3 regions of the Streptomyces sp. NPDC048441 genome follow, and region 3 is predicted to be linked to each of the others. Evidence: riboswitches for the same ligand, from Rfam matches in the RefSeq annotation. Region 3 holds a riboswitch; each other region holds the start of a gene.

Region 1 (10,459 bases), on a different contig from region 3:
CGGAGACCGAGCAGGCCTGACCTTCACAGGTTCGGTAGTTGACGGCGGGGGCCCATCCGGCCCCCGCCGTTCACCCGTAGATCTTTCAGACCTCCGAAAGAGAATTTCAGGATCATGGCGAACTACACCGCCGCTGACGTCAAGAAGCTCCGTGAGCTCACGGGCGCCGGCATGATGGACTGCAAGAAGGCGCTCGACGAGGCTGACGGCAGCGTCGACAAGGCCGTCGAAGCCCTGCGCATCAAGGGCCAGAAGGGCGTTGCCAAGCGCGAGGGCCGCTCCGCCGAGAACGGCGCCGTGGCTTCCCTCATCGCCGACGACAACACCTCCGGCGTGATCGTCGAGCTGAAGTGCGAGACGGACTTCGTCGCCAAGGGTGACAAGTTCCAGGCCGTGGCGAACAACCTCGCCGCCCACATCGCCAAGACGTCCCCGGCCGACCTCGAGGCGCTTCTCGCGTCCGAGATCGAGTCCGGCAAGACGGTCCAGGCGTACGTGGACGAGGCCAACGCCAACCTCGGCGAGAAGATCGTCCTGGAGCGCTTCGCGCAGTTCTCGGGCACCTTCGTCTCCGCGTACATGCACCGCACCATGCCCGACCTGCCCCCGCAGATCGGTGTCCTGGTCGAGCTTGACAAGGCCGACGCCGGTCTCGCCAAGGGCATCGCGCAGCACATCGCCGCCTTCGCGCCGAAGTACCTCTCCCGTGAGGACGTCCCGGCCGAGGTCGTCGAGTCCGAGCGCCGCGTCGCCGAGGAGACCACCCGCGCCGAGGGCAAGCCCGAGGCCGCGCTGCCCAAGATCGTCGAGGGTCGCGTCAACGGCTTCTTCAAGGAGGCCACCCTCCTCGGTCAGCCGTACGCGCTCGACAACAAGAAGTCCGTCCAGAAGGTCCTGGACGAGGCCGGTGTCACCCTGAAGCGCTTCTCGCGCATCAAGGTCGGCATCTGAGTCCGTACCGCGATCGACGGTAGACCCCGCTAGGGTCGACAGCGGTCGCCCGCGTACCCCACGCAGTGCGCGACGTACGACCGCAGATCTGACGAGGAGGCCATTGCCGAGCATGGGATGCGAACAACACCCCACCGGCAGTGGCCTTCTTCGTATGTGCGCCGAGCAAAAAGAAGCGAGAACTCCATGACCACCAAGGCCGACACAAACAGTGGTGACGACAAAGTCGCCGGTCGTTTCCTGCTGAAGCTCTCCGGCGAGGCATTCGCCGGCGGGGGCGGCCTTGGCGTCGACCCCGATGTGGTGCACGCGATCGCCAAGGAGATCGCCGCTGTCGTACGCGACGGTGCCCAGATCGCGGCCGTCATCGGCGGCGGCAACTTCTTCCGTGGCGCGGAGCTCCAGCAGCGCGGCATGGACCGCGCGCGCTCCGACTACATGGGCATGCTCGGCACCGTCATGAACTGCCTTGCCCTGCAGGACTTCCTGGAGAAGGAAGGCATCGAGTGCCGCGTCCAGACCGCCATCACGATGGGCCAGGTCGCGGAGCCGTACATCCCGCTGCGTGCCGTCCGGCACCTGGAGAAGGGCCGTGTGGTCATCTTCGGTGCGGGCATGGGTATGCCGTACTTCTCCACCGACACCACCGCGGCGCAGCGCGCCCTTGAGATCGACGCCGAGGCCCTGCTCATGGGCAAGAACGGCGTCGACGGGGTCTACGACTCCGACCCCAAGACCAACCCGGACGCGGTGAAGTACGACGCGCTCGGCTACGGCGAGGTCATCACCCGCGACCTGAAGGTCGCCGACATGACCGCGATCACCCTGTGCCGCGACAACAAGTTGCCCATCCTGGTCTTCGAGTTGCTGTCCACCGGCAATATCGCCCGTGCCGTCAAGGGTGAGAAGATCGGCACACTCGTGGGCGACGAGGTCACCCGCGCCTGATCTCGGGTACGCCCCCGAGGGATGGACAAAGCCCTGCCGGTCGGACACGGTGCAGGGAAAGAGACGCGACGCAGCCGACGCCCCATGGACTCCCCCTACTTCACCGTCTTGGGGGCGCCCCAAGACCACTCACAGACGCAGGAGCAAGTGGTGATCGAAGAGACCCTCCTCGAGGCCGAGGAGAAGATGGAGAAGGCCGTCGTGGTCGCCAAGGAGGACTTCGCCGCGATTCGCACAGGCCGTGCGCACCCGGCGATGTTCAACAAGATCGTGGCTGACTACTACGGCGCCCTTACGCCGATCAACCAGCTGGCCTCGTTCTCGGTGCCCGAGCCGCGGATGGCCGTGGTGACCCCGTTCGACAAGAGCGCGCTGCGCAACATCGAGCAGGCGATCCGCGACTCCGACCTCGGCGTCAACCCGAGCAACGATGGAAACATCATCCGGGTGACGTTCCCCGAGCTGACGCAGGACCGCCGCAAGGAGTACATCAAGGTCGCCAAGACCAAGACCGAGGACTCCAAGATCTCGATCCGCTCCATCCGCCGCAAGGCCAAGGAAGCGATCGACAAGGCGATCAAGGACGGCGACATCGGCGAGGACGAGGGCCGTCGCGCGGAGAAGGAGCTCGACGACACCACGGCGAAGTACGTCGCCCAGGTGGACGAGCTGCTCAAGCACAAGGAAGCCGAGCTGCTCGAGGTCTGAGGGCTCGAGGTCTGAGGACTGAGGAATCCGATCCGTGAACGACTCTTCCTGGGGGGCGCCTCCCAGAGCCGGGTACTGGGGGCCGCCCGACCAGGGTCCCGCTCAAGGGGCTGCCCCGGCAGGTCCCGCGTACGATGCGCATGACTCCCTGTATCCAGCAGAGACGCAGCCCATGCCCATCGTGCCCGACGTGCCTGACCTGCCTGACGTACCCCAGGAGCCCATGCCCAGCGCATCACAGCCCGCCCCCAAGGCGCCACAGGCGCCGCAGAAGAAGAGCGCGGGCCGTGATCTCGGGGCGGCCATAGGAGTCGGCGTGGGGCTCGGCGCGGTGATCGTCGCGTCGCTCTTCATCGTGAAGGCCCTCTTCATCGGCGTCATAGCGGTCGCCGTCGTGGTCGGCCTCTGGGAGCTCACCTCGCGGCTCGAGGAGCGCAAGGGCATCAAGGCGCCGCTGGTCCCGCTCGCGGTGGGCGGCGCCGCGATGGTCGTCGCCGGATACGTCCGCGGGCCCGAGGGCGCCTGGGTCGCCATGGCGCTCACCGCGCTCGCGGTGCTCGTCTGGCGGATGACCGAGCCGCCCGACGGCTATCTGAAGGACGTCACGGCGGGCGTCTTCGCGGCGTTCTACGTCCCGTTCCTCGCGACGTTCGTGGCGATGATGCTCACCGCGGACGACGGCGCGATGCGGGTGCTCACGTTCCTGCTCCTGACCGTGGTCAGCGACACCGGGGCGTACGCGATCGGCTGGCGCTTCGGCAAGCACAAGCTCGCCCCGCGCATCAGCCCCGGCAAGACCCGCGAGGGCCTGGTCGGTGCCGTGACGTTCGCGATGGCGGGGGGTGCGCTGTGCATGGAGTTCCTGATCGACGACGGCACGTGGTGGCAGGGGCTGCTCATCGGCCTCGCGGTCGCCGCGAGCGCGACGCTCGGTGACCTCGGCGAGTCCATGATCAAGCGTGACCTCGGCATCAAGGACATGGGCACGCTGCTCCCCGGCCACGGCGGCATCATGGACCGCCTCGACTCGCTGCTGCCGACCGCACCGGTGGTGTGGCTGCTGCTTGTCATCTTCGTGGGGTCTGGCTGACGGCTGACCTGCGTATCTGTACGCGAGGGGTTCGTTGTCCACAGGGCGGCGGGCCCCTTGCTGTATGTCTGCGACACTGGACGGACCATGCCTGTACCCGGAGAACTCACCTTCGTCGCGCCCCGCGGAGCCAAGAAGCCGCCGCGGCATCTCGCCGACCTCACGCCCGCCGAGCGCAAGGAAGCCGTTGCCGCCGTCGGCGAGAAACCGTTTCGTGCCAAGCAGCTCTCGCAGCACTACTTCGCGCGGTTCGCGCACGATCCGGAGCAGTGGACCGATATCCCTGCCGGCTCGCGCGGGAAGTTGCAGGAGGCGCTGCTTCCCGAGCTGATGTCCGTGGTGCGGCACATCAGCTGTGACGACGACACCACGCGCAAGACGCTGTGGCGGCTCTTCGACGGGACGCTCGTCGAGTCCGTGCTCATGCGCTATCCGGACCGCGTGACGATGTGCATCTCGTCGCAGGCCGGGTGTGGGATGAACTGTCCGTTCTGTGCGACGGGACAGGCCGGGCTCGACCGGAATCTGTCGACCGCCGAGATCGTGCACCAGATCGTGGACGGGATGCGGGCGCTCAGGGACGGAGAGATCCCGGGTGGGCCCGCTCGGCTCTCCAACATCGTGTTCATGGGCATGGGCGAGCCGCTCGCCAACTACAACCGCGTGGTCGGCTCGATCCGTCGGCTCACCGACCCCGAGCCCGATGGGGTCGGTCTTTCGCAGCGTGGGATCACCGTGTCGACCGTCGGGCTTGTGCCCGCCATCCACCGGTTCGCCGACGAGGGCTTCAAGTGCCGCCTCGCCATCTCCCTGCATGCGCCCGACGACGAGCTTCGCGACACCCTCGTACCCGTCAATACGCGGTGGAACGTGCGTGAGGTCCTTGACGCAGGATGGGAGTACGCCGCCAAGTCGGGGCGCCGCCTCTCCATCGAGTACGCGCTGATCCGGGATATCAACGACCACGCGTGGCGCGGTGACCGTCTCGGGCGGCTGCTCAAGAACAAGCCCGTGCATGTGAACCTGATCCCGCTGAACCCGACGCCGGGCTCGAAGTGGACGGCGTCGCGGCCGGAGGACGAGAAGGCCTTCGTGGACGCCATCGCCGCCCACGGGGTGCCTGTCACGGTTCGTGACACCCGTGGTCAGGAGATCGACGGGGCGTGCGGCCAGCTCGCCGCGTCCGAGCGTTAGGCTGGCCGGAACACAACTTCATAGCCGGAACACATCTTCATATTCCGACAGGGGAGCGCCACAGCGCTGAGAGTGCGGCACCAAGGACAGGTTGGCCGCAGACCCTCTGAACCTTGCCCGGGTCATTCCGGGTAGGAAGTTCGGACATCACTCAAGCTGTTGCGCCCTGCCCGCAGCCCCTTCAAGGCTGTGGGCAGGGCCGCGTCTCTTCCTGGTCACTCCAGGAGGAATGAACTCAGTTGAACTCAGTGAGCACCACCCGCAGCACCAAGAAGATCACCGTGACCGCGGTCGCGGTCGGCCTCGGGCTCGTCGCGCTCTCCGCGTGCGGCAGCTCGTCGGGCGGTGGCGACAAGGCTGACTCCAAGAGCGTCACGCTTGTCAGTCATGACTCTTTCAACGTTTCCAAGGACGTACTGAAGGCGTTCGAGAAGAGCTCCGGCTACAAGGTCAACGTCCTCAAGGACGGGGACGCGGGCGCCGCTGTGAACAAGGCGATTCTGTCGAAGGACAACCCGCAGGGGGATGTGTTCTTCGGGGTGGACAACACCTTGCTCTCGCGCGCGCTCGACAACGGTCTCTTCCAGTCGTACGAGGCCAAGGGCTCGGACCAGATCGTCTCGCAGTTCCGCGTCGACCAGGACAAGCATCGGGTCACGCCCGTCGACAGCGGCGACATCTGCGTCAACTACGACAAGAAGTACTTCGCCGACAAGAAGCTGGCGCCGCCGAAGTCCTTCGGGGATCTGGCCAAGCCCGCATATAAGAACTTGTTGGTGACCGAGAACGTCGCGACCTCCTCGCCCGGTCTCGGCTTCCTGCTCGGCAGCGCCGCCGAGTACGGCGACGACGGTTGGCAGGGCTACTGGAAGAAGCTCAAGGCCAACGGCGTCAAGGTCGTCGACGGCTGGGAGCAGGCCTACAACGAGGAGTTCTCCGGGTCTGCCGGGGGGAAGAAGGCCAAGGGGGATCGGCCGCTCGTCGTCTCGTACGCCTCGTCCCCGCCGGTCGAGGTGCTCTACGCGAAGCCGCAGCCCAAGGAGGCGCCGACCGGCGTCGCGACCGGTACCTGCTTCCGGCAGGTCGAGTACGCGGGCCTGCTCAGCAACGCCAAGAACGAGAAGGGCGGCAAGGCGCTTCTCGACTTCCTGATCAGTGACAACTTCCAGAACGATATGCCGCTGAACATGTTCGTGAACCCGGTGCGGGAGTCCGCCGAGCTGCCCGAGCTGTTCGTCAAGCACGGCGTGAAGATCGACGATCCGGAGACCATGGCTCCGAAGAAGATCGCCGACAACCGCGAGCAGTGGGTCAAGTCGTGGACCTCGCTCGTACTGAAGTAAGCAAGTCCCCGACGGGCAAGTCCCCGACGGGCGAGTCCCCGACGGGCAAGTCCCCTAAGGGCCAGTCCCGTAAGGGCGGCCAGTCCCGTAAGGGGCTCTCGCGTGGGAGCGCGGCGCGGCTCGGTCTGATGGCCGTGCCCGTCGCGTTCTTCGCCGTCTTCTTCGCCTATCCCGTCGCCGCCATCGTCGCGCGCGGCCTGAAGGTGGGCGGGGACTGGCAGTTCGGGCGGATCGCGGATGTCGTCGGGCAGTCCGACGTACGGCACGTGCTGTGGTTCACCACCTGGCAGGCGCTCGCGTCGACCGCGCTCACGCTGCTTGTCGCGCTCCCCGGCGCGTACGTCTTCGCGCGCTTCGAGTTCAGGGGCAAGGAAGTGCTCCGGGCGATCGTCACTGTGCCGTTCGTGCTGCCGACCGTCGTCGTCGGGACCGCGTTCCTCGCGCTGCTCGGGCGGGGTGGACTGCTGGATGAGATGTGGGGCGTGCGGCTCGACACGACTGTGTGGGCGATTCTGCTCGCACATGTCTTCTTCAACTACGCCGTCGTCGTACGGACCGTCGGCGGACTCTGGTCGCAGCTCGACCCGCGCCAAGAGGAAGCCGCGCGGGTGCTCGGCGCCTCGCGGTGGACGGCCTGGCGGACCGTGACGCTGCCCGCGCTCGGCCCCGCGGTCGCCGCGGCGGCTCTGATGGTCTTCTTGTTCACGTTCACCTCGTTCGGTGTCGTGCAGATCCTCGGCGGACCCGCGTACTCGACCCTCGAAGTCGAGATCTACCGGCAGACCGCCCAGCTCCTCGACCTGTCGACGGCCGCCGTCCTGACCATCGTGCAGTTCGCAGCGGTCGGCATGATCCTCGCCGTGCACGCGTGGACCGTGCGCAGGCGGGAGGGCGTGCTGAAGCTGGTCGACGCCTCGACGGTCCCGCGACGGCCGCGCGGCGCGGGGCAGTGGACGTTGCTCGCCGGGGTCATGGTCACCATCGCCGTGCTGATCCTGCTGCCGCTCGGAGTGCTGATCGAGCGCTCGCTGAGCGCTCCCGGCGGCTATGGCTTCACGTACTACAAGGAGCTGACCTCGGCCGACGGGGGCGCCTTCCTCGTCCCGCCGATCGACGCGGTCTGGAATTCACTTCAGTACGCGCTCGCCGCCACCGCCATCGCCCTGGTGATCGGCGGGCTCGCCGCGGCGGCGCTCACGCGGAAGGCCGGGCGGCTCGTGCGCGGTTTCGACGCGCTGTTGATGCTGCCGCTCGGGGTGTCCGCGGTGACGGTCGGCTTCGGGTTCTTGATCACGCTGGACAAGCCTCCGCTGGACCTGCGGGCCACGTGGATTCTGGTGCCGCTCGCGCAGGCGCTTGTGGGCGTGCCCTTTGTCGTACGCACCATGCTTCCCGTCCTGCGCGCGGTGGACGGACGCCTGCGCGAGGCCGCGGCCGTCCTCGGGGCCTCGCCGCTGCGGGCGTGGCGGGAGGTCGATCTGCCGATGGTGCGGCGGGCGCTGCTCATCGCCGCCGGGTTCGCCTTCGCGGTGTCCCTGGGGGAGTTCGGCGCGACCGTGTTCATCGCGCGGCCGGACAGCCCGACCCTTCCGGTGGCCGTGGCTCGGCTGCTCGGGCGGGCCGGTGAGCTCAACTACGGTCAGGCGATGGCCCTTTCGACGATCTTGATGGTGGTGTGTGCGGTGTCGCTGCTGCTGCTCGAACGGCTCCGTACCGACCGCACGACCGGGGAGTTCTGATGGCCTTGCTGGCGCTGGAGAAGGCGACAGTACGTTTCGGGGCGCGGGCCGTGCTCGACCGTGTCGGGCTCGCGGTCGACGAGCACGAGATCGTGTGCGTGCTCGGGCCGAGCGGCAGCGGCAAGTCGACGCTGCTGCGGGCGGTCGCCGGGTTGCAGGAGCTCGATGGCGGGCAGGTGTTGTTGGACGGGAGGGACCAGCGTGGCGTGCCCGCGCACAAGCGTGGGGTCGGGCTGATGTTCCAGGACCATCAGCTGTTCCCGCAGCGCGATGTGGCGGGCAATGTCGCCTTCGGGCTGCGTATGCATGGCGCTTCGCGGGGCGAACAGGCCGACCGGGTGGCCGAGTTGCTCGAACTGGTAGGGCTGCCGGGTGCGCAGCGGAGGGCCGTCGCCTCGCTCTCGGGCGGTGAGCAGCAGCGGGTGGCTCTTGCGCGGGCGCTCGCGCCGCGGCCTCGGCTGCTCATGCTCGATGAGCCGCTCGGGCAGCTCGACCGGTCGCTGCGGGAGCGCCTTGTCGTCGAACTCCGGGAACTCTTCGGTGAGTTGGGTACGACGGTCCTTGCGGTGACGCATGACCAGGGCGAGGCCTTCGCGCTCGCGGACCGGGTCGTGGTGATGCGGGACGGGCGGATCGCCCAGTCCGGTACGCCACTTGAGGTCTGGCGGCATCCGGCGGACGAGTTCGTGGCGCGGTTCCTCGGCTTCGACAACGTCGTCGACGCGACGGTGGCCGGTGAGGTGGCGGACACCGTCTGGGGCAAGATCCCGGTGCCGGAGGGTGCGCGGGACGGGCGGTGCCGGATGCTGGTGCGGCCCGCCGGCGTGCGGCTCGTGCCTGCGGATGAGGGGCTGCCGTGCGTGGTGACGGCGCGGACGTTCCGAGGGACGCATGTCGCCGTCCACCTGGAGCCTGGGGTGGGGCCGCGGCTCGAGGCGGCCTGTGCGTTGCGGGATGCGCCTGGGGTGGGGGAGGCCGTGGGGGTCGGGTTCGACGTGGGGGATGTTGTGGTTCTGGGGTGAGGCCGGGTGGGGCGAAAACCATGGTGCTCGGGGAGCCGTTGCCGATCTAGGGTGCGCTCCATGACGTCACTGGAGTACGACCGCTACTGCGCCGAAGTGGTGGATCAACTGGGCCTGCTGCGGGCCACCCTGGCCGGAGCCGATCTCTCGGCCACGGTGCCGACCTGCCCGGAGTGGACGCTGGGCCACCTCGCCCGCCATACCGGCGGTGCCGTTCGCTGGGCCGAGCAACTGGTCGCAGGCCGGGCCACGGAGGACATTCCGGAGGAGGAGATCCCGGGCATCCGCGGCCCTGAGGGCGACGATCCCGCCGCCCTCGACGCGTGGCTCGCGGAAACCGCGGAGCTCGCCGCGAAGACGTTCTCCGCCGCGCGTGCCGATACGGCGGTGTGGACCTGGGCCGAGCCGCGGAACGCCGGGTTCTGGGTTCGGCGTATGACGCATGAGGTGGCCATTCACCGGGCGGACGCGGCGATCGCCGCGGGTGTCCCTTACGAGGTCGCGCCGGATGTCGCTGCCGATGCGATCGATGAGTGGCTGGAGATCGTGCGGTACGTGCAGCGGGCCGATCCGGAGGACAGCGCCGCTGAGTTGCGGGGGGCGGGGCGCAGTATTCATCTGCATGCGACTGACGCGGCGGCGGAGCTGAACGCGGAGTGGCTCGTCGAGTTCGGTGACGATGGATTCGCCTGGCGGCGGGGGCATGAGAAGGCGACTGTCGCCTTGCGGGGGCCGCTTACCGAGGTGCTGCTCGCGTTCTATCGGCGGCGGTCGCTGGATGGAGGAGCCGTGGAGGTGTTGGGGGAGCGGGAGTTGCTGGAGTTCTGGTTGGAGCGGGCTTCGTTCGGGTAGCAGCTCATTTGCCCCCCAAGCGTTTGAAGAGCCGGGGCCCTACAAGGGGCTGAATCCCCGCAGTACGCCCGGCACCTCATCCACCGTGTCCACCAAGGCGATCCGCGATTCCATCGAGCGGCCCCGCGCCAGTGCCTGGAGCAAGGGCCATGCGGGGAGGCGTTCCGTCCAGTGTTCTCGGTTCACCAGGATCATCGGCGCGGGCCTGCCCCGCGACTCGTAGTAGTTGGGCGTTGCCGCGTCGAAGATCTCCTGGACCGTGCCGGCCGCGCCGGGGAGGAAGACCACGCCCGCGTTCGAGCGGGCCAGGAGGCCGTCCTCTCGGGTGGCGTTGGCGAAGTACTTGGCCAGCTGGGTGGCGAAGGCGTTCGGCGGCTCGTGGCCGTAGAACCAGGTGGGGATGCCCACCGACGCGCCGCCGGACGGCCAGCGCTCGCGGATGTCGAATGCGGCCCGCGCCCAGTAGGTGATCGACGGGGTGAAGGACGGCGCCTTGGCCAGGAGTTCGAGGGCCTCGTCCAGCATCTCGTCGCGGAACACGGACGCGTACGAACCCAGGTTCGCCGCCTCCATCGCGCCGGGGCCGCCGCCCGTGGCGACCGTGAATCCGGC
Region 2 (10,459 bases), on a different contig from region 3:
GTCAGCGTGACCGTGTCACCCTCGGCGAGCTGCCTGCCTTCGACGGGGGACTGCTTGGCGACATCGCCCTTGTCCTCGTCGGAGTAGACCCGCGTCGTCGCGATCCTGGCCTTGAGGCCGGCTTCCTGCAGATCGGCGGTCGCTTCGCCCGCGGACTCGCCCGTCACATCGGGGGTCTCGACCGGGGCGCCCTTGCTGACGACCATCGCGATGGCCGAGTCCGCCTTGCGCTTGGTGCCCGCGCCCGGGTCCGTGCTGATCACGGAGCCCCTCGCGACCTCTTCGCTGAAGGTCTTCGTCGTCATTCCGGGGACGAGCCCCGCGCCCTTGAGCTTGTCCTTCGCCTGCTTCAAGGGCAGGCCCTCGAGGCTGGGGACCTTGACGATCTCGGGGCCCCTGGAGACGGTGAGGGTCACACTGTCGTTGTTACGGATGCGCTCGCCCGACCCGGGGTCGGTGGCCATGACCGTGCCGCGCTTGTCGGTGTCGCTGTAGGCGCGCTTGACTTCCTTCACGTCGAGCCCGGCCTCGTCGAGGCGCTTCTTGGCCGCCGACTCGGTCTTCGCCAGGAGTGGCGGGACCTTGGTGAACTGGCCGGAGTTGATGTACCAGACGCCCACGCCGAGGCCCAGGGCGAGGAGGACGGCCGCGATCAGCACGAACACACCGCGGCGCGGGTTGGTGCGCCTGCGGCTCGGGCCCGCCGATGGGGCGGACGGAGGGGGCGTCGTCAGGATGCTGGTGCGGTTGAGCGGGTCCTGCCGACTCCGCTGGTCCTGCTCGCCGTCCTCGGGGAGCGAAAGCTGTACGGAGCGCACCGCGCGCGGGATCACACTCGTACGGTCGTCTCCGTTGTCATGCTCCGACGTACGCGCCTGCGGCGGCACCGCGTCGAGCTGATCGAGGGAGAGCGCGGCCCGTGCCTCCCTGACCTGACCCAGGAGAGCCACCGCGTCGTACGGGCGGACGTCGGGGGTGCGGGCGGTGGCGGACGCGACGAGTTCGTCGAGCTCGACGGCGAGCCCGGGGACGGCCGCCGACGGGGGCGGCACGTCCTCGTGGAGATGTTGGTAGAGCACCTGGGCGGGCGACTCACCGGAGTGCGGTTTGGCGCCGGTCAGCATTTCGTAGAGCACGACCCCGCACGCGTACACATCGACACGTGTGTCGGCCGTGCCGTGCTCTATCTGCTCGGGTGCGAGATAGGAGACCGTTCCGAGGATCGTGCCGGTCGTGTTCGTGACGGTGTCCACCGCGCGGACGAGACCGAAGTCGGCGACCTTGACCCTGCCGTCGTCCCCTATGAGGACGTTCTCCGGCTTCATGTCGCGGTGCACGAACCCGGCCCGGTGCGCGGCGCCGAGCGCGGCGAGGACCGGCTCCAGGATGTCGAGCGCGGCCCGCGGCTGCAGGGCCCCGCGCTCACGCAGGACGTCACGCAGGGTGCACCCGGCGACGTACTCCATCGCCAGATAGACGTACGCACCGTCGGCACCCTGGTCGAACAGCCCCACCACGTTCGGGTGCGAGAGCCGGGCGATCGACTTCGCCTCGCGGATGAAGCGGTCGACGAACGAGACGTCGGCGGCCAGCGTCGGGTGCATCACCTTGAGCGCGAGCACGCGGTCGAGGCGGGTGTCCACGGCCCGGTAGACCGTGGCCATCCCGCCGACCGCGATCCGTCCGTCCACGCGATAGCGGCCGTCGAGCACCTGGCCGACGAGCGGGTCTTGAAGGGTCGTGTCCACGCAGGGAGTCTACGAGCCACCGCTGACACCGTTGCCCGTCCGGGTGTCCTCGGAGCTCGACTGCAGCCGACCTGTAACAGGCGTGCGGCACTGTGCGGCGCTGTGCGGCACTCAGAACGCGGGCCGCTCCGGATCCAGCCGGGCCAGGCCCTCCGCGGGAGACGACGCCTCGGCGAAGTGCCGCCGGGGAATCCGCCCGGCCCGGTACGCGAGGCGCCCCGCCTCGACCCCGTGCCGCATGGCCTCGGCCATGAGGACCGGCTCCTGGGCCCGCGTCACGGCGGAGGCGAGCATCACACCCGCGCACCCCAGCTCCATCGCGAGCGCCGCGTCGGACGCCGTCCCCGCCCCCGCGTCCAGGATCACCGGCACGCGTGCGTGCTCGACGATCAGCTGGAAGTTGTGCGGGTTACGGATGCCGAGCCCAGAACCGATGGGGGAGCCGAGCGGCATGATCGCCGCACAGCCCACGTCCTCCAGCTTCCGGGCCAGGACAGGATCGTCGTTCGTGTACGGAAGCACCGTGAAGCCGTCGTCGACCAGGGTCTCGGCGGCGTCGATGAGCTCGATCGGGTCGGGGAGCAGAGTGCGCTCGTCCGCGATGACCTCCAGCTTGATCAGGTCACTGCCGAGCGCTTCGCGAGCGAGCCGGGCGGTCAGGACGGCCTCGCCCGCGGTGAAGCAGCCCGCCGTGTTCGGCAGGACCCGGATGCCGAGCCGGTCGAGGACGGAGAGCACCGAGCCCTGCACGCCGGGATCGAGGCGGCGCATCGCGACCGTCGTCAGCTCCGTTCCGGAGGCGACGAGGGACCGTTCCAGGACGTCCAGGCTCGGCGCACCGCCCGTACCCATGATCAGGCGCGAGGAAAGGGTGAGCCCGCCGATGACGAAAGGGTCGTCTGCCATGGTCGGTTCAGCCTCCTTGGACGGCGGTGAGGACTTCGACACGGTCGCCGTCGGCGAGTGCGGTGGTTGACCACCGCGCGCGCGGGACGACGGTTTCGTTGAGCGCGGCGGCGACGCCGGAGGGCGCGACGGTGAGGGTGGCGACGAGGGCTTCGAGCGTGGTGCCCGCGGCCACATCGCGCACTTCCCCGTTGACGGAGACGGCTGTACCGGCTGTATCGGCTGAGAGGGTCATGCGGGCTGCTCCATGAAGCGCTTCGTAAGAGGGGTGCGGACAAAGCGCAGGGGAGTGAACCCCCGCGCCTCGTCGGGCAGTTCACCGGTGGTCAGGGCGTGCGCCATGACGTCGCCGGTGATGGGCGTGAGAAGCACGCCATTGCGGTAGTGCCCGGTGGCCAGCTGGAGGCCGGGGAGCGCGGTCGGGCCGAGCAGGGGCGCGTTGTCCGGGGAGCCGGGGCGCAGACCCGCGCGGGTCTCGGTCAGCGGGAGTTCCGTGATGCCCGGTACGAGTTCGTGGGCGTCCCGAAGCAGCTCGTACACGCCGCCCGCGGTGACCGTCGTGTCCCAGCCGAGCTCTTCGCTGGTCGCGCCGACGACGAGCTCGCCGTTCTCGCGCGGCACCAGATAGACGTGGCTGCCGCGCACGACGGCGCGCACGGTGCGGCTCAGGAACGGCGCGTAACGCTCCGGCACCGTGAGCCGGAGCACTTGCCCCTTCACGGGGCGTACGGGCGGCAGCACGCCCTCCGGGACCCCTGCGAGGCGCCCGCTGAGGCTGCCGCCCGCGAGCACGGTCAGACCGGCCTCCAGGGCGGTGCCGTCGGCGAGTACGACTCCGGTGGCCCGGTCCCGTACGACCGAGAGGCGCTCGGCCCACACGCGGTGGAAGATCACTCCCGCCCGCTCGCAGGCCACCAGGAGCGCGGCGGCGAGCCTGCGCGGGTCGACCTGGTGGTCGCCGTCCACTCGGAGCCCGCCACGGACTCCCGGCGCGAGCATCGGCTCGAGGCGGCGGCACTCGCGCCCGCTCAGCCACTCCGACGTGAGCCCCGACTGCTGCTGAAGGGTGTGCAGTTCGCGCAGATGGGCGCGGTCGTCGGAGTCGAGTGCGACGGCGAGCGTGCCTGACGCGCGGTAGCCGAGATCGCGGCCGCTCGCCTCCGTGAGCTCGGCCGCGAACTCGGGATAGCGCTTCGCGGAGGCGAGATTCAGGCCGAGCAGCGCCTGCTCGCCGTAGTGCAGCTCGGTGACGGCGGCCAACATGCCCGCGGCGACCTGCGCCGCGCCGCCGCCGGGATCCGGGTCCACGACCGCGGTGGACAGGCCGCGCTGTGCCGCGCGCCAGGCCGTGACCAGGCCGATGATGCCGCCCCCGACGACAACGACGTCGTTCGTGCTGTTCGTCGTACGGGGTGATGTACGTGGATGCATGGGCGTCCAGCCCCTCCCTTCGCCGGCATGACCCGGATCAGGTTCGTACGGTCGGAGGCCGTCCCAGCCTCCCTCTCAGCCCGGTGCGTCCGGGCTCCCGCGAGTGTTTCGCACCGGCCACCCTAGCCCGTCGCGTCCGACGACAGTAGGGGAGCTGCCCGCGCACGGGCAGTGACGGTGTGTCAGAGATCTCCTCGTCGCACTCTGAGGCGTGCGACGCCCGCCGCCCTACAGTGATCGGGTGAGTGAGCAGCGGAGGCAGACAGAGCGGCGGATCGTCATCGTCGGCGCGGGGATGGCCGGGGTGCAGACCGCCGTGGCCCTGCGGGACCAGGGGTTCGCCGGTGCGGTCACCCTGATCGGCGCGGAGCCGCACCAGCCGTACGACAGGCCGCCGCTGTCCAAGGCAGTACTGCTCGGCAAGGCGGAGGGCTCCGCCTTCGACATCGACTTCGAGGCGCTCGGCATCGAGCTGAGCCTGGGCCACGAGGTCACCGGCGTCCGTCCAGCCGCCCACGAGCTGGACACCTCGTCGGGGCCCGTGCCCTACGACGTCCTCGTCATTGCCACCGGCGCCCAGCCGATCCTGCTGCCCGGCGCCTCCGGAGTGCCCGGTGTCCATCTGCTGCGCACCCTGGACGACGCCGAACGGCTGCGGCCTGTGCTGGCCGAGCAGCACCGCATCGTGGTCGTCGGCGCGGGCTGGATCGGCGCCGAGTTCGCGACCGCCGCACGCGAGGCGGGCTGCTCCGTCACCGTGGTCGAGGCCGCCGGGCGCCCGCTCGCGGGGGCGCTGCCCGCCGAGGTCGCGGCGCCCATGGCGGCTTGGTACGCGGACTCCGGAGCCGAGCTGCGCACCCACGCGCGCGTGGAGCGCGTCGAGCCCGGCAGTGTCCTCCTGGACGACGGCACACGGCTGCCCGCGGACGCGGTCGTCGTCGGCATCGGCGCCCGCCCCGCCACGGACTGGCTCGGGGGCTCCGGCATCACCCTGGGCGCCCACCGGGAAATCGTCGCCGACGACCACCTGCGTACGTCGGAACCCGATGTGTACGCGGTCGGCGACTGCTCCTCCTTCCCTTCGGGAAGGTATGGCGAGCGACTTCTCGTTCACCACTGGGACAACGCACTCCAGGGCCCGCGCACGGTGGCGGCGAACATCATCGGCGAGACCCCTTCGGCGTACGACCCGGTCCCGTACTTCTGGTCCGAGCAGTTCGGCCGCTTCGTGCAGTACGCGGGCCACCACGCGCCCGCCGACGAGCTGATCCGGCGCGGCGACCCCTCGGGCGCGGCCTGGACGGTGTGCTGGCTCAGGGAGGGCGTACTGGTGGCGGTCCTCGCTGTGGGCCGCCCCAGGGACCTGGCCCAGGGCCGCAAGCTGATCGAGGCGGGCATGCGCCTCTCCCCTGAGCTGGCATCGGATCCCGCGGTGCCGCTGAAGAAGGCAACGCTTCCCTAGCCCTGGGGCAGCCCCGGGGCGCACCCTGTGCCCGGCCGGTGTCAGTGGCCAGCGATACGCTTGACCCGTGACCGAGATTGACGCAAAGACTGATGCTCTCGTCCCCGAGTGGCTCCACCTCCCCGACATCGCAGAAATGCTCGACGTCGAGGTGACGCGTGTGCGCCAGCTGGTCAAGGAGGGCCAAGTGATCGCCGTGCGCCGTGGTGAGAACCGCGCGCTCGCGGTGCCGGCCGCCTTCATCGACGGCGACAAGATCGTCAAGGGCCTGACCGGCACCTTGACGCTCCTGAGGGACGACGGCTTCTCCGACGAAGAGATGCTGGAGTGGCTCTTCACTCCCGACCCGACCCTGCCCGGCACGCCCGCGCAGGCCCTGAGCGAGAATCGCGGCACGGAGGTGAAGCGCCGCGCCCAGGCGCTCGCCGTCTGACCGACACGGAAAACCGTCCGGCGTACGGACCGGCGTGTCCCCAGGGACGCGCCGGTCCGTACGCCACCGACCCCGGGGGGACCTCTCCATGGCCACCAAGCCTGCCCGCGAGCAGCTCGCGGACGCCCGTCTCTACCTGTGCGTGGACGCCCGCAAGCGCCAGGGAGACCTCCCGGAGTTCCTCGACGCCGTTCTCGCGGGCGGCGTCGACATCGTGCAGCTGCGCGACAAGGGCATGGAGGCGGCCGAGGAGCTCGACCACCTCCAGGTCTTCGCCGACGCCGCCCGGCGGCACGGCAAGCTCCTCGCGGTGAACGACCGCGCGGACGTCGCGCACGCCATCGGCGCCGACGTGCTGCACCTGGGCCAGGGCGACCTGCCCGTGCCCGCGGCCCGCGCGATCCTCGGAGATGACGTCCTCGTCGGCCGCTCCACTCATGCCGACACCGAGGCCGCCGCGGCGGCCACACAGGACGGCGTGGACTACTTCTGCACAGGACCCTGCTGGCCGACACCCACCAAGCCGGGCCGGTACGCCCCCGGGCTCGACCTGGTCCGGTACACCGCGTCGCTCGGCACGGACCGCCCGTGGTTCGCGATCGGCGGCATCGACGCGGGAAATCTGGACGAGGTGCTCGAAGCGGGCGCCCGCCGTGTCGTCGTCGTACGGGCCATCACCGAGGCCGACGATCCGGCCGCCGCGGCGGCCGACTTCGCGAAGCGGCTGCGCACGGCCTGATCGGCGATCTTCGGCCATCCTTCGTGGAGGTTGTCCGCAGGATGGACGGGGATTGGCCGGTAGCGGTGCCCCGTCGCTAACCTGCCCGTATGGCCCTAGGCACTGCTTCCACCAGAACTGATCGCGCACGGACCGTGCGCGACATGCTCGCGACCGGCAAGACGACCTACTCCTTCGAGTTCTCGGCGCCGAAGACCGCGAAGGGCGAGCGGAACCTGTGGAACGCCCTGCGCCGGGTCGAGGCGGTGGCCCCCAGCTTCGTCTCCGTGACGTACGGCGCGGGCGGCTCGACACGGGCGGGCACGGTCAAGGAAACGCAGCAGATCGTCGCCGACTCGACGCTCACGCCCGTCGCCCACCTGACCGCGGTCGACCACTCCGTGGCCGAGCTGCGCAACATCATCGGGCAGTACGCGGATGCCGGGATCAGGAACATGCTCGCGGTCCGCGGCGACCCGCCCGGTGACCCTCTCGCGGACTGGGTCAAGCACCCCAAGGGCCTTACGTACGCCGCCGAACTGGTCGAGCTGATCAAGGAGTCGGGCGACTTCTGCGTGGGCGTCGCGGCCTTCCCCGCGATGCATCCGCGCTCGCCCGACTGGGACACCGACGTCCGGCACTTCGTCGACAAGTGCCGCGCGGGCGCCGACTACGCGATCACACAGATGTTCTTCTATCCGGAGGAGTATCTGCGCCTTCGCGACCGGGTCGAGGCCGCGGGCTGTGCGACGCCGATCATCCCGGAGATCATGCCGGTGACGAACGTGCGCATGTTGGAGCGGCTGCCCCAGCTCAGCAACGCTTCCTTCCCCTCGGCTCTCAAAGAGCGCATCCTCACAGCCAAAGACGATCCGGCGGCTGTACGCTCCATTGGCATCGAGTTCGCGACGGAGTTCTGCGCGCGGTTGCTGGCCGAGGGTGTTCCTGGACTGCACTTCATCACGCTCAACAACTCCACGGCGACGTTGGAAATCTACGAAAATCTGGGCCTGCATCACCCGCAGGCCTGACCGGCCGTACCCCTGAGGCGGCGGCCGTGGGGAGAGGGGCGTACATGGGCTGGACGGTCCTCTACATCGCGTTCGGCGGCGTCGCGCTGTGGCTGCTCGGCGAGGTGCTGCTGCAGTACAAGGCGCGGCTGCGCTGGCGGCTGCTCGCCTTCGGCGGCTTCCTCGGTGTGGTCATCGGCGTGCTGATGCCGTCGGTGGTGGTCATCGCGGTCGGTGCGATCGCCTTCGCCACGGGACAGACGTACGTGACGCTGTCGTTCCGCCGCGGCTTCTCGACCGGCTGGGCGCTCGGCGGCCAGCCGGGCCTGAGCAAGCGCCGCAAGACGACGCCGCGGGGTGCCGATGCGGCCCAGGAGCCGACGCTCCAGGTCTCCGACCTCGAGTACGAGCAGGCGGGTGCGATGGGCCCGATGGATCCGATGGGACCGCCTCCGCCTGAGCAGGCCCCGGGCGGTGTCTACGCTCCGGAGCCCCTGCCCGACGACACCGGGCAGTACGGCATCTACAGCGACCCGGCGTACGCACAGCAGCAGGCCGCCCCGGCGGACAGTGGCTACGGCTACGACACGTACTCCAACGCGGGCTATGACCCCCAGCAGCCGTACGCGTACGGCGAGACGGGGCAGCAGCAGTACGCCGCGTACTCCGACCCGTACATCGGGACGCAGACGTACGGCGGCGAGCAGCCCTACGACACGTACGGCGACCAGCAGCAGTACGCGCCCTATCCTGCCGCCGATCCGTACGGCACCGGGGCAGGGACGTACAACGAGACGCCGCCCGGCGGGGTCTGGGTGCCCCAGCAGCGCAGTGCCGAGGACCCGTACGGCCAGTACGGCGGCGAACTCCCGCCGGAGCAGCCGTATCCCTACCAGGGCGAGCAGGCCCAGGGGAACGGGTACGACGCGGGGTACAACGAGCAGTACCGGTACTGATCCCCGGAGGCCCCTGGCTCTGGCCCTCCGCCTACTGCGAGCCCCGGAAGTCCGGCCCCTCCACGATCAGCCCGGCGACCAGCGTGCCCGACATGCCCGCGTGCGGAAGCCCGCCGCCCGGGTGCGCCCAGCCGCCGACCGCGAAGAGCCCCGGCACGCGCGTGCTGTTGGACGGGTGGAGCAGCTTGCCCTCGCCCGCCGCGAGGGACGGGGGCGGGACCGCGCCACCGTCCGCGCCGGTGGCCTCCGCGACGTCGGCGGGGGTGCGGACCTCGTGCCAGAGCAGGCGCTCGCGCAGATCCGGCACCACGGCCTCGGCACGGGTGAGCAGCCGGTCCACGTCCGCCTCGGTGACCTCCGCGTGCGCGGGCACCGTGACCGTCACCGTGACCGCCTCGTGCTCGGCGTCGGGGGTGAGCGCCGGGTCGTCAGGGCGCAGCACGGTGAGAGTGGGTGCGGCGGGCAGTCCGGTGCGGTCCCCGAAGAGCCAGGTGAGCTCGTCCTCGCGGTCGGCGGTATGCAGCACCGTCCGATGAGGCGTCCCGCCCGGCCTCGGGCCGCGCAGTGCGAGCAGGATCGTGAGGCGGCTCGGCAGTCCGGAGCGGGCCCGCACCTCACCCTCCGCCCGTATGTTCACACCGGAAGCGCCGGAGGTGCCTGACATGCCGGATACACCGGACAGCAAGTCGTCCAGGACGCCGGGCGCGACCCCGGCGACCACGAAGTCCGCCTCCTCCGCTGTCCCGTCCGCGAGCTCTACGCCCGCCGCGCGGCCGTCCTTCTCGATGATCCGGGTCACCTGGGAGTCGAACGCGAACTCGACCCGGCGGGCCAGGCACCGCTCGTACACGGCCCGCGCGAGGGCGCGCATCCCGCCGCGCACGGACCATGCGCCGAAGGTGTGCTCCAGGTAGGGCAGGACGGCCGCGCTCGCCGGGGTCGTACGCGGATCGAGGCCGTGCGCGATGGCGTACTGCTCGAGGAGCGCGAGGAGGCGTGCGTCGCCGCCCAGTTCGAGTTCGGCGACCTCGGTGAGGGTGGTCGCTCGGCGCTCGCGGCGCAGGAGGCGCTTGTGCCCCGCCGCGGGGTAGGGCTCGCGGTCGGCGAGGATCTGCCAGTTCGGCCAGAGCGGCTCTTCCAGGAGGGGACGCCGGGTGCGGTCCCACGCCTCACGGGCTCGGTCCATGAAGGCGGACCAGAGGGCGCCCGCGCCGCTGCCCAGCGCCGCGTCCAGGGCCTCGCCGACGCCCGCGCGCGAGGCGTTCGGCAGATCGGTGGCCGTGCCGTCCGCGAAGACATGCCGGACCGCGGGCTCCACCTGGGAGAGCTCGACGCACTTCTCCAGGGGTTCCTTGCCCGTCTTCACGAACAAGTCGCGGTGGACCGCGGGCAGATGGAGCAGGGCGGGGCCCGTGTCGAAGACGAAGCCGTCCCGCTCGACGCTGCCCAGCGCGCCGCCGTACGTCGCCGAGCGCTCGTGCACCACCACCCGGTGGCCCGCGACGGCCAGCCGGGCGGCCGCCGCCATCGCGCCCATCCCGGCGCCGATCACCACAATCCGTGCCATGCCAGGGACTTTATCGGCCACCACTGACAGTCACGCCGGGAGCCCTCAGTCCGGCGGCCGTCCCGCGTGCGCCGCGAGCCGTTTCTCCTCGCGCCGCTGCGCCCTGCGCCGCAGGAACCGCCGGATGCGCGAGACCAGGAAGAACAGCAGCACCAGGCCGGTGACCAGCAGCACGGCCGCGATGGTCGCCGCCGCCTCCGGATAGAACATCGCGAAGCTCACGATCCC
Region 3 (10,459 bases):
TACGAAGGACGGCGACGTTCGGACGGTCGCGGTAGATCTCTACGCCGTCCGGCACCTCGGCGTCGCGGATGAACTCGCGGTAGGCCTCGTCGAGGACCACCAGGACATCGCTCGGCACCCGGTCCAGGAACCGCTCGAGCTCGGCCCTGCGGACCACCGTGCCGGTCGGGTTGTTCGGGTTGCAGACGAAGATCAGCCGCGTCCGGTCAGTGATGGCGTCGGCCATCGCGTCCAGGTCGTGGACGTCCCCCGGCGTCAGCGGCACCTTCACCGACGTGGCACCGCTCACCTGCGTGATGATCGGGTACGCCTCGAAGGACCGCCAGGCGTAGATGACCTCGTCCCCCGGCCCTGACGTGGCCTGAAGCAGCTGCTGGGCGACGCCGACGGAACCGGTACCCGTCGCCACGTGCGACACCGGCACCCCGAAGCGGTCGGCGATTTCACTCATCAGGCCGGTGCACGCCATGTCCGGGTAGCGGTTGAACGTGCCCGCGGCGGCGAGCGCGCTCTCCATGACGCCCGGCAGCGGCGGGTAGGGGTTCTCGTTCGAGGACAGCTTGTAGGCCACCGGACCATCGGCCGCACCGCCACCGGCGGCCGCGGCAGGCTTCCCCGGCTTGTAGGTGGGGATACCCTCCAGCTCGGCACGCAGCCTCGGGCTCGTCTCGCTCACCGCAGTCCTCCTCTTGAACACCTGAACAGCCTGCACGCCTGAACAGTCTGACTTCAATACTCCTCACCTTATGAGGATTCAGCTCTGCTGCGAATGGGTCAGGGGAATCCACCTGCGAAGGCGCGCGCAGAGGGGGGAGCGCTCCCTGTCACAGCACGCGCCGGTAGCTCACTCCGTGGCGCGCATCACCCGTGAAGGTGAGTTGAGACCTCTTCGAGACATCGCTCATTTGGCAGGCCTTTGCACGACGACAAGTGACCGTCGCCCCTGAATCCCACCAACTCCCTTGCAATCCAAGGTCATTGACCCGCCCCAGCCATGCAGAAACGTGCCTGTCAACGAGTGAATATGCGTCCGCACTACCCACCCCCATGAGCCCTACTATCGGCTCGCCATGACAGCAGCAGGGAACCATCAGGTGAGCCGAGCGGAGACCGCCCGCCGGGGCAACCGGCAGAGCCGAGCGGGCATCAGAGACGTCGCCGCCGCCGCCGGTGTCTCCATCACGACTGTCTCCGACGCTCTTAACGGCAAGGGGCGGCTTCCGGACGCCACCCGACGCCATGTCCGCGAGGTCGCCGAACGGCTGGGCTATCGCCCATCCGCCGCGGCCCGAACGCTCCGTACCGGCAAGTCGGGCCTCATCGGCCTGACCGTGACGACGTACGGGGATGAACCTTTCACCTTCACCGAATTCGCGTACTTCGCGGAGATGGCCAGAGCCGCGACCTCGGCCGCGCTGGCCCGCGGCTACGCCCTCGTCATCCTGCCCGCCACCTCCCGGCGCAGCCCGGTCGACGTGTGGTCGAACGTCGCGCTCGACGGCACCGTCGTCGTCGATCCGTCCGACCACGATCCCGTCGTCAGCGAACTGGTGCGCCAAGGCCTACCCGTAGTGTCCGACGGTCGCCCGGCCAGCTCTCTCCCGGTCACCGCCTGGGTCGACAACGACCACGAGGCGGCGGTCCTGGAGATCCTCGATCACCTCGCGGCGGCCGGAGCCCGCCGGATCGGGCTGCTCACCGGGACCACCACGGACACTTACACCCACCTGTCCACGACCGCCTATCTGCGCTGGTGCGAACGCGTCGGACAGGACCCGGTGTACGAGTCCTACCCGGCCCACGACCCGTGCGCGGGCGCCGTCGCGGCCGACCGGCTGCTCGCGAGACCGGACCGGCCCGACGCCGTCTACGGCCTCTTCGACCCGAACGGCACCGATCTCCTCGCAGCCGCCCGCCGGTACGGACTGCGCGTCCCCGACGATCTGCTGCTCGTGTGCTGCAGCGAGTCGACGGTCTACGCCACGACGGAACCGCCCATCACCACGCTCTCGCTCAAACCGCGGCGCATCGGCACGGCCGTGGTGCAGCTCCTCATCGACGCCATCGAAGGGCTCGATTCAGGCCGACCCGTCGAGCAGGTGATACCGACGGAGCTGATCGTGCGCACCTCGTCCGAGCGACGTCCACCGCGCACGACGGTCAGCCCTCCCCGCTCACCCGGACCCGGTTGAGCGTGCCGGCCGGCGGGGAGGAACACCCCGTCGGCCGGTGCCGCCAAGCACTGACCGACACTGAACCAACACTGATCGGCCCTGATCGGCACTGCCACGTCGTGATCTGCGGGGAAACCCCTACCCAATTCGGGAGAAAACCTCGGTGAACTGGGGTTCAGCACTGATTCACCACCCCTGGTGCACCACACAGCGCGAGCCGCATTCCTATGATGGGCGGACGACACCGCGGGCCGCTGCGACCAAGCAGTCCGATCTCGGTGCAGATGCGGCGCAATGGTGGTGGAGGGGTCGATGACTCAGGGGGCCGGTCAGGGACCCGATGTGCGGACGGCGACGTTGCGCGACTTCCGCGTACCGGCGTACGTCCATGAGACCGGTCCGGTGCAGGGAGGTTCGGTGAGCATGGTGGGTCCGGACGGCTCGAGAGACAGCCTCGGGGTGCCGGGAATGCCGGAAGCACCGGGAATGCCGGAAGCACCGGAAGCACCGGAAGCAGGCGACGGCTACACCCCGACCCAGCGCGACCTGCCCGTCATCAACCGCGGCGACACCGTGCGAGTGGAGGTGCAGGCCATGCCCGAGCCTCCCCAGGCGCCGGCCGCCGAGGAACACGGCCCGCTGTACGTCGTGGGCGATGTGCACGGCTATCTGGACGAGCTGCTCGCGGCGCTCCAGGAGCAGGGCCTCATCGACGCGGACGGCGACTGGTCCGCGGACAACGCGCGCCTCTGGTTCCTCGGCGACTTCACCGACCGCGGCCCCGACGGCATCGGCGTCATCGACCTCGTGATGCGCCTGTCCGCGCAGGCGGCCGCCGCCGGCGGCTACTGCAAGGCCCTCATGGGCAACCACGAACTGCTCCTGCTCGGCGCGAAGCGGTTCGGCGACACCCCGGTCAACTCCGGCGCGGGCACCGCCACTTTCCAGGCCGCCTGGCTCCTGAACGGCGGTCAGAAGACCGACATGGAGCGCCTGGAGGACCACCATCTCCAGTGGATGGCCCGCCTCGACGCGATCGAGTCGGAGGACGGGCATCTCCTGATGCACTCCGACACAACCGCCTATCTGGATTACGGCGACTCGATCGAGGCCGTGAACGACACGGTCCGCGAGACCCTCACGCGCAACGACGCGGACGAATGCTGGGACCTCTTCCGGAAGTTCACCAAGCGCTTCGCCTTCCGTGACGAGTCAGGCCCCGCTGCCGTACGCGAACTCCTCGACATGTACGGCGGCCACCGCATCGTCCATGGTCACAGCCCTATCCCGTATCTGCTCGGCGATGTCGGCTCCGAGGACGACTCGGACGGTGGCGGCCCCGTCATCGAGGGACCGCACATCTACGCAGGCGGCCTCGCCATCGCCATGGACGGCGGAGTGACCATGGCCGGAAAGCTGCTGGTCTGCCAACTTCCCCTGGATAGCTGAGCGTTCTCCGGGCAGGCACACGAGTACAGGATCACGCTGGCCAGGGGGCCTATTTCTGGAAACCCCCTGTCACCGCGTGCCGTCACGGCTCTACCATCGGCTTATCCGTAGCAGGCTCCCCTCCGTTTCTGCCCGACGGCTCGCACCCATGCGAGCCCCAAGCCCTACGGAGCATCGGGGGATGCACATGAACAGCGCTCCACACCTGCTGAATGAGGACCGCCCCGAATTCGAGCGGATCCTCGATGAGGCGCTGCGCACCGCACCAGATCGTCCTGATCTCGCCGCAGTGGGCGAGCGGCTCAATCCCGAGCAGCTGCGCACCATGGCACTGAACGCCACTGCGCTGATCACGGCCGCCGCCACGACCGAGTACGCGACCTACGTGAAGATCCGCGAGGAACTGCGCGAAAGCGGATCTGCCGCATCATCGATCCAGGAGAGGGGCAGCGAAGGGCCGGCGGAAACCGGCTCGGGCGGCCTCGGTCTCGCCACCACGATGGGGGAGGTCACCGCCCAGACGTCAGGGGCGGGGGCGATAGCGGTAGTCGCCGTGCTCGCACCCGTGCTCGCGGGGGCGGCCGCCGCGATCTTCCTGCTCGTCGGCTACATCCTGAAAATGCTCAACCCCGAGCCCGCCTTCGCGGACACCCTGATCACCGCGGGATGGCTGTTCGGCGCGCTCACCGCAGGGGGCATCCTGGTCGCCGCGATCGGTCTGCTCCTGGCCGCCCTGCGCAACGGCTCCACCTCGCTCCAGGCCGGTGCGTACGGCGAATGGAACGAGGAGGTGGTCCGCGCCAGGGAAGCCTGGGGCGAGGCACTCATGGAGCGCGGCGTCCTGCCGTTCCTGCGGGAAGCACTCGCGGATCCGGGGGCGGCACACGTGGCCCGTACGCCATCGACGGACCCGAGCCGCATACCCCAACTCGGCTATCACAGGCCGGGGTTCAGCAGCCCGGACGGCGGCCCGTCAAGGCCGCGCCCGAGCTACTCGAGCCCGGACTTCTCAAGCCCGGACTTCGGCGGCCCTGACCACAAGCCGGAGTAGTGCGCGACGCTGCCTCGGGCGGGCGCGAAGCCCGCCCGAAGCGCGGTGCGTACCGACCGATGCCCGGTCGGCGGCGGTGCGTGACGCCGCTCAGTCGGCGATCGGCAGATACACGCGGTTTCCTGCTGCCGCGAACTCCTTGGACTTCTGGTCCATGCCCGCCTTGATCTCGTCCTGCGTGCCGCCGTGCTCACGCCGGATGTCGTGCGAGATCTTCATCGAGCAGAACTTCGGCCCGCACATCGAGCAGAAATGCGCCGTCTTCGCGGGCTCCGCCGGCAGCGTCTCGTCGTGGAACTCCCGTGCCGTGACCGGGTCGAGGGCCAGGTTGAACTGGTCCTCCCAGCGGAACTCGAAGCGTGCGTCCGAGAGCGCGTCGTCCCAGTCCTGCGCGCCCGGGTGCCCCTTGGCGAGGTCCGCCGCGTGGGCCGCGATCTTGTACGTGATGACGCCGGTCTTCACGTCGTCCCGGTTGGGCAGGCCCAGGTGCTCCTTGGGCGTGACGTAGCAGAGCATCGCCGTGCCCCACCAGCCGATCATCGCGGCGCCGATGCCGGAGGTGATGTGGTCGTACGCGGGCGCGATGTCCGTGGTCAGCGGGCCGAGCGTGTAGAACGGCGCCTCCTCGCAGATCTCCTGCTGAAGGTCGATGTTCTCCTTGATCTTGTGCATCGGGACGTGCCCGGGGCCCTCGATCATGGTCTGTACGTGATGACGCTTGGCGATCGTGTTGAGTTCCCCGAGGGTGCGCAACTCGGCGAACTGCGCCTCGTCGTTGGCGTCCGCGATCGAACCGGGGCGCAGGCCGTCGCCGAGCGAGTACGTCACGTCGTACGACGCGAGGATCTCGCAGAGCTCCTCGAAGTTCTCGTAGAGGAAGCTCTCCTTGTGGTGCGCGAGACACCAGGCCGCCATGATCGAGCCGCCGCGCGAGACGATGCCGGTCTTGCGGTTGGCGGTCAGCGGGACGTACGGAAGGCGCACGCCCGCGTGCACCGTCATGTAGTCCACGCCCTGTTCGGCCTGCTCGATGACCGTGTCCTTGTAGATCTCCCAGGTCAGCGCCTCGGCCTGGCCGTCGACCTTCTCCAGGGCCTGGTAGAGCGGCACGGTGCCGATGGGGACGGGGGAGTTGCGCAGGACCCACTCGCGGGTGGTGTGGATGTTGCGCCCGGTGGAGAGGTCCATGACCGTGTCGGCGCCCCACTTGGTCGCCCAGGTCATCTTGTCCACCTCCTCCTCGATGGAGGAGGTGACCGCGGAGTTGCCGATGTTGGCGTTGACCTTCACCAGGAACTTCTTGCCGATGATCATCGGCTCGATCTCCGGGTGGTTCACGTTGGCGGGGATCACCGCGCGGCCCGCGGCGACCTCCGCGCGCACGACCTCGGGGTCGAGGTTCTCGCGGATCCCGATGAACTCCATCTCGGGCGTGATCTCACCGCGGCGGGCATACGCGAGCTGCGTCACCGCCTGGCCCTCGCGGCCCCTGCGCGGCTGGCGCGGGCGGCCGGGGAAGACCGCGTCGAGGTTCTTCAGGCCGCCGCGCGGTGAGGTGTGCTTGATGCCGTCGTCCTCGGGGCGGGGCGGACGGCCCGTGTACTCCTCGGTGTCACCGCGGGCGATGATCCAGTTCTCCCGGAGGGGCGCGAGGCCCCGGCGGACGTCGGTGTCGATGGACTCGTCGGTGTACGGCCCCGAAGTGTCGTACAGGGTCACGGCCTTGCCGTTGGTGAGGTGCACCTGGCGGACCGGCACCCGCAGGTCGGGGCGTGAGCCCTCGACATACGCCTTGTGCCAGCCGATGGACTTCCCGGCCTCCGCGGCGACGGTCTCGTCGTTCCCGCCGTTCTCGTCGCTGCTGGAGGCAGGCGTGCGTGTGTCCGATGTGGTCATGAGACCTACTCCCTACGCCGGCATTACCCGGTAACAGGTTCGGCGGTCGACGCAGCGAATCCCGTACGGCTCGTGCACTTTTTGTGCCGCTTCGTACGGAGGTCAGCGCCCTCTCAGCCCGGTGCTCCGAGCTCCCGCGATTGCAAAGGTGCCCCCACGCTAGCGTCCTGTCGGGCGCGCTGAACAGAGGGCCCCCTCCGTTCTTGCGATGATCGGGCAGTGACCACCACACAACCGCCGTCCCAGCCGCCCGCCCAGAACCCGCCGCCGGACCCGCACGGCCACTCCCACAACCACGGCCCGGCCGCGCCCGTCTCCAAGCATCTGCGCAAGGTCATCGCCGCCGTGCTGATCCCTTTCGCCGTGGCGGTCGTCGTAGGACTCGCGGTGCTCTGGCCCGGCGGCGCGCCCGCCCATGAGCGCACCGGAGTCGGCTTCGACCGGCAGACCCAGTCGGCCACGGTGACGAAGCTGCAGGAGCTCCCCTGCTCGGACGTGAACGCCTCACAGACCCCGCCCAACGGCGACACCTCCACCGCTGAGGGCCAGTCCGCGCAGTCCCGGGCGAAGGGCACCTGCAAGAAGGCCACGATCGAGGTGACGAGCGGCAAGGAGAAGGGCCGCACCTTCACCGAGATCGTCCAGCCGGACTCACCGCGGCAGTTGAGGCAGGGCCAGCAGGTGGTGGTCGCCTATGAGCCCAAGGCTCCCGACGCGCTGCAGTACTCGGTCACCGATGTGAACCGGAAGTTCCCCATGGCGCTGCTCGCCGGGATCTTCGCCCTCGCCGTCGTCGTGGTGGGCCGGCTGCGCGGCATCATGGCTCTGGTCGCACTGGCGTTGAGCTTCCTCGTCCTCACCTTCTTCATCCTTCCCGCGATCCTCCAGGGATCGAATCCGCTGGTCGTGGCGGTGATCGGGGCCAGCGCGATCATGCTGATCGCGCTCTATCTCTGCCACGGACTCACCGCGCGCACATCAGTGGCTGTCCTCGGCACGCTGATCTCTCTGCTCCTGATCGGGCTGCTCGGCTCGATCTTCATCGGCTGGGCCTCCCTCACCGGCAACACGGACGACAACACGGGCCTGATCCACGGCCTGTACCCGTCCATCGACATGAGCGGTCTGCTCCTCGCCGGCGTCATCATCGGCTCGCTCGGCGTGCTCGACGATGTGACCGTGACGCAGACCTCGGCGGTCTGGGAACTGCACCAGGCCGACCCCACCATGGGCTGGCGCGGCCTGTACCGCGCCGCCATCCGCATCGGCCGCGATCACATCGCCTCGGTCGTCAACACCCTCGTCCTGGCCTACGCGGGCGCCGCGCTGCCCCTGCTGCTGCTCTTCTCGATCGCCCAGAGCAGCGTGGGCACGGTGGCCAACAGCGAGCTGGTGGCCGAGGAGATCGTCCGCACCCTGGTCGGCTCGATCGGCCTGGTCGCCTCGGTCCCGGTGACGACCGCACTCGCGGCCCTCGTGGTCTCGGCCGACCGCGGGACCCCCACGGGCCGCGCGACCCGCGTGACAGCCACCCCAGGTGCTCCAGGTACTCCAAGCGCTCCCGCACCCGCACCCGCACCCGCCAAGCAGTCCCGCGGCGGCGGCGGGGGACGCCGCCGCAAGCACTGAGCCGCCGATGCCACGAAATGCACCAATATGCCAACCGGCTCCGTCCGTTGATCCGCAGGTCAGCCCGCGCTCTGCTCCTCGGCGAGGATCCGGTCCAGCGCCTCGTCCAGGTGCGTCTCGAAGTCGGCCAGTGCACGCTCCTGGCCCAGCGGCACCAGCTTGTCCGTACGGTCCAGGAAGGCGAGCAGCGGCGGGATGCCCACCCGGAACAGCGCCTGGTCCGCGCCGACCTGAAGCCTGATGAGGACCTCCTCGAGCAGCTCGGGATCGGTGGGCGCGATGCGCACGTCCCCGTCCCCGCACGCCCTGCCCACCCCGTCGATCAGCAGCTCGCGCCCGAAAGTCCAGGTCACGGGGGCGTCTCCGGGGAGGTGGAAGGTCAACCGGATGGCGTAGGGATCGCCGGTCTCATAGCTCAGTTCCACCGGGATACGGAACGACAGCTCCTCGGACACTAGGAAGTTCATCATGACCTCAGCCTGAACCGACTCGCGCATCGCCCGCCTACCCCGTCGCTAAACCTCGACTGGCCAGGAACCAACTCCCTGACACTCATGGCATCTTGCTTAACGTACACATCAGATCACAAGGAGTGAGTTTTCAGATGCTGATAGAGAAGGCAAGTGTCCCTAGTAGCTTTCCGATCTCACCTTGCAACCGCTCGGCTGCGGGCAGAAGCCGCTCAGCTTGGTAGGAGGGAACAGAAATGGCCATCGTGGCCGCTGTGTTACCCGCAGTGATCGGAATAGCGGCGCAGACCGTTCCCAACGCGTACTCCTGCCGCTCCACCACGGGCCGCATCCGCCCCATCCCGTTCAGGCGGCGCATGAGGCTCCGGTCGTCACGGACCGAGTACCGAGTGATCGATTGCACGGGATAGCGGTCGAGGTGGTCCTGCCGCTGTTCGTCGTCGAGTTGGGCGAGCAGACACTGCCCGATCGCATGAGCGTGGCCGGTCTCGCGGAAGTCGGCCCACTCCTCCACCGCCGGATTCCCCGGCGTGTCCGCGACAGCCACGACCTCGATCTCGCCCTCGCGGTAGACGGCGAAGTACACCGGTACGCCGATGGCGTCGCGCCAGTGCTCCAGGGCCTCGCCGATCATGCCGCGACGATTCTGCTGTGCCCCGCTGGCGCTCATTCGCTCGGCCGCCTCGCCGAGCACGAACACGCCCTTCTCCCGGCGCAGATAGCCTTCGTGCGTCAACGTGCGCAGCAGGTGATAGGCCGTGGGAAGCGCCAGCCCTGCCTCTCGGGCCAACTGCTTGGCGGGTGCCCCCTCCTGGTGCGAGGAGGCGGCCTCAAGGAGCCGTATCGCCCGCTGCACAGAGCCAATGAGGGTCGGCGCGGCGACAGTTGCGGCCGTGACCGTTGGCGACCCCCTGAAGGAGGGCTCGTTGGACGAAGTGTCGGCGGGTGTGGTGTCAACCGTGGCCAAGGTTCACTCCCGAAACGCGTGGGGTGTTCCACCCGTGCCCGGGGTTACGCGGGTGGGGGCGCAGTGCGCCCGAGCGGGGTTCGCCCCGTCGGTTTTCGGACTCTAACCCTTGGCCACCGATCTAAGGCGTCTCGGCAGGAAACTTCCCCCGCCCGAGCTAACAGTTGCGAGAAGTCACCAACCGCTGCGCGAAGAGGTCGAGCCGGTTATGAACTTCCGTACGACGTAGATCAGTCCGCCCACGATCGCCACGAAAATCAGCGCCTTGAACAACAGACCGACCACGAATCCCACGACGGTCGCTATCAAACCGCCGAACACGACCAGGGCGATGATCGGCACCGCGATCCACTTCACCCACCACGGCAATCCCGAGAAGATCTCCTGCGCTGCCATCGTCCCTTACCTCTCTTTGATCTCTGGTCTCTGCATCTCCGCATCTCTGCGTCTCTGCATCTCTGACTTCCTGCATCCGATGCTAGAGCGGCCGAGGGCCCAACGGGGGCCTCGGATCCCTTGTCCTCCCCTGATCCGCCCCCTAGGGAACCCCGAGGTCCCAGCCCCGAGGAGTCAGCCTTCCGGCGGAGAGGAGCGTCCCTCGGCGCAGAGAATCAGCCCTCCGGCGGCGAGAAGACGACGAGTACCCGCAGGTCCTCGCTGATGTGGTGGAACTTGTGGGCCGCGCCCGCGGGCACGTACACCACGCTGCCACGCGCGACTTGGGTGGTCTCCATGCCGACCGTGATCGACGCCCGGCCACTGACGATCATGTACACCTCGTCCTGCTGGTGAGGCTGCTGCGGGTCGGACTCCCCGGCGTCGA

What was found. Region 3 has a riboswitch for thiamine pyrophosphate ahead of thiC (phosphomethylpyrimidine synthase ThiC). Riboswitches for the same ligand answer to the same signal wherever they lie in the genome.
Region 1: linked by a shared signal. The riboswitch ahead of ACGFSB_RS31010 (thiamine ABC transporter substrate binding subunit) and the one ahead of thiC (phosphomethylpyrimidine synthase ThiC) in region 3 are both predicted to bind thiamine pyrophosphate.
Region 2: linked by a shared signal. The riboswitch ahead of thiO (glycine oxidase ThiO) and the one ahead of thiC (phosphomethylpyrimidine synthase ThiC) in region 3 are both predicted to bind thiamine pyrophosphate.

What each region holds. Positions count from the first base shown of each region.
Region 1 is NZ_JBICXM010000015.1:109,747-120,205, reverse strand. Features, by position in the region: gene rpsB (30S ribosomal protein S2) at 1-20, shown strand, start outside; gene tsf (translation elongation factor Ts) at 115-951, shown strand; gene pyrH (UMP kinase) at 1,138-1,899, shown strand; gene frr (ribosome recycling factor) at 2,050-2,607, shown strand; gene ACGFSB_RS31020 (phosphatidate cytidylyltransferase) at 2,642-3,697, shown strand; gene rlmN (23S rRNA (adenine(2503)-C(2))-methyltransferase RlmN) at 3,785-4,891, shown strand; TPP riboswitch at 4,931-5,047, shown strand; gene ACGFSB_RS31010 (thiamine ABC transporter substrate binding subunit) at 5,131-6,234, shown strand; gene ACGFSB_RS31005 (ABC transporter permease) at 6,363-7,973, shown strand; gene ACGFSB_RS31000 (ABC transporter ATP-binding protein) at 7,973-8,995, shown strand; gene ACGFSB_RS30995 (maleylpyruvate isomerase family mycothiol-dependent enzyme) at 9,056-9,847, shown strand; gene ACGFSB_RS30990 (LOG family protein) at 9,887-10,459, opposite strand, start outside.
Region 2 is NZ_JBICXM010000005.1:156,485-166,943, forward strand. Features, by position in the region: gene pknB (Stk1 family PASTA domain-containing Ser/Thr kinase) at 1-1,748, opposite strand, end outside; gene ACGFSB_RS14400 (thiazole synthase) at 1,860-2,654, opposite strand; gene thiS (sulfur carrier protein ThiS) at 2,662-2,889, opposite strand; gene thiO (glycine oxidase ThiO) at 2,886-4,085, opposite strand; TPP riboswitch at 4,083-4,196, opposite strand; gene ACGFSB_RS14415 (NAD(P)/FAD-dependent oxidoreductase) at 4,327-5,547, shown strand; gene ACGFSB_RS14420 (Rv2175c family DNA-binding protein) at 5,615-5,980, shown strand; gene thiE (thiamine phosphate synthase) at 6,069-6,719, shown strand; gene metF (methylenetetrahydrofolate reductase [NAD(P)H]) at 6,809-7,729, shown strand; gene ACGFSB_RS14435 (hypothetical protein) at 7,774-8,664, shown strand; gene ACGFSB_RS14440 (phytoene desaturase family protein) at 8,696-10,231, opposite strand; gene ACGFSB_RS14445 (DUF4126 domain-containing protein) at 10,277-10,459, opposite strand, start outside.
Region 3 is NZ_JBICXM010000003.1:209,152-219,610, forward strand. Features, by position in the region: gene hisC (histidinol-phosphate transaminase) at 1-676, opposite strand, end outside; gene ACGFSB_RS08895 (LacI family DNA-binding transcriptional regulator) at 1,071-2,192, shown strand; gene ACGFSB_RS08900 (metallophosphoesterase) at 2,472-3,623, shown strand; gene ACGFSB_RS08905 (hypothetical protein) at 3,805-4,674, shown strand; gene thiC (phosphomethylpyrimidine synthase ThiC) at 4,765-6,570, opposite strand; TPP riboswitch at 6,563-6,718, opposite strand; gene ACGFSB_RS08915 (YibE/F family protein) at 6,790-8,199, shown strand; gene ACGFSB_RS08920 (SsgA family sporulation/cell division regulator) at 8,259-8,696, opposite strand; gene ACGFSB_RS08925 (IclR family transcriptional regulator) at 8,800-9,525, opposite strand; gene ACGFSB_RS08930 (DUF5326 family protein) at 9,811-10,032, opposite strand; gene ACGFSB_RS08935 (cupin domain-containing protein) at 10,248-10,459, opposite strand, start outside.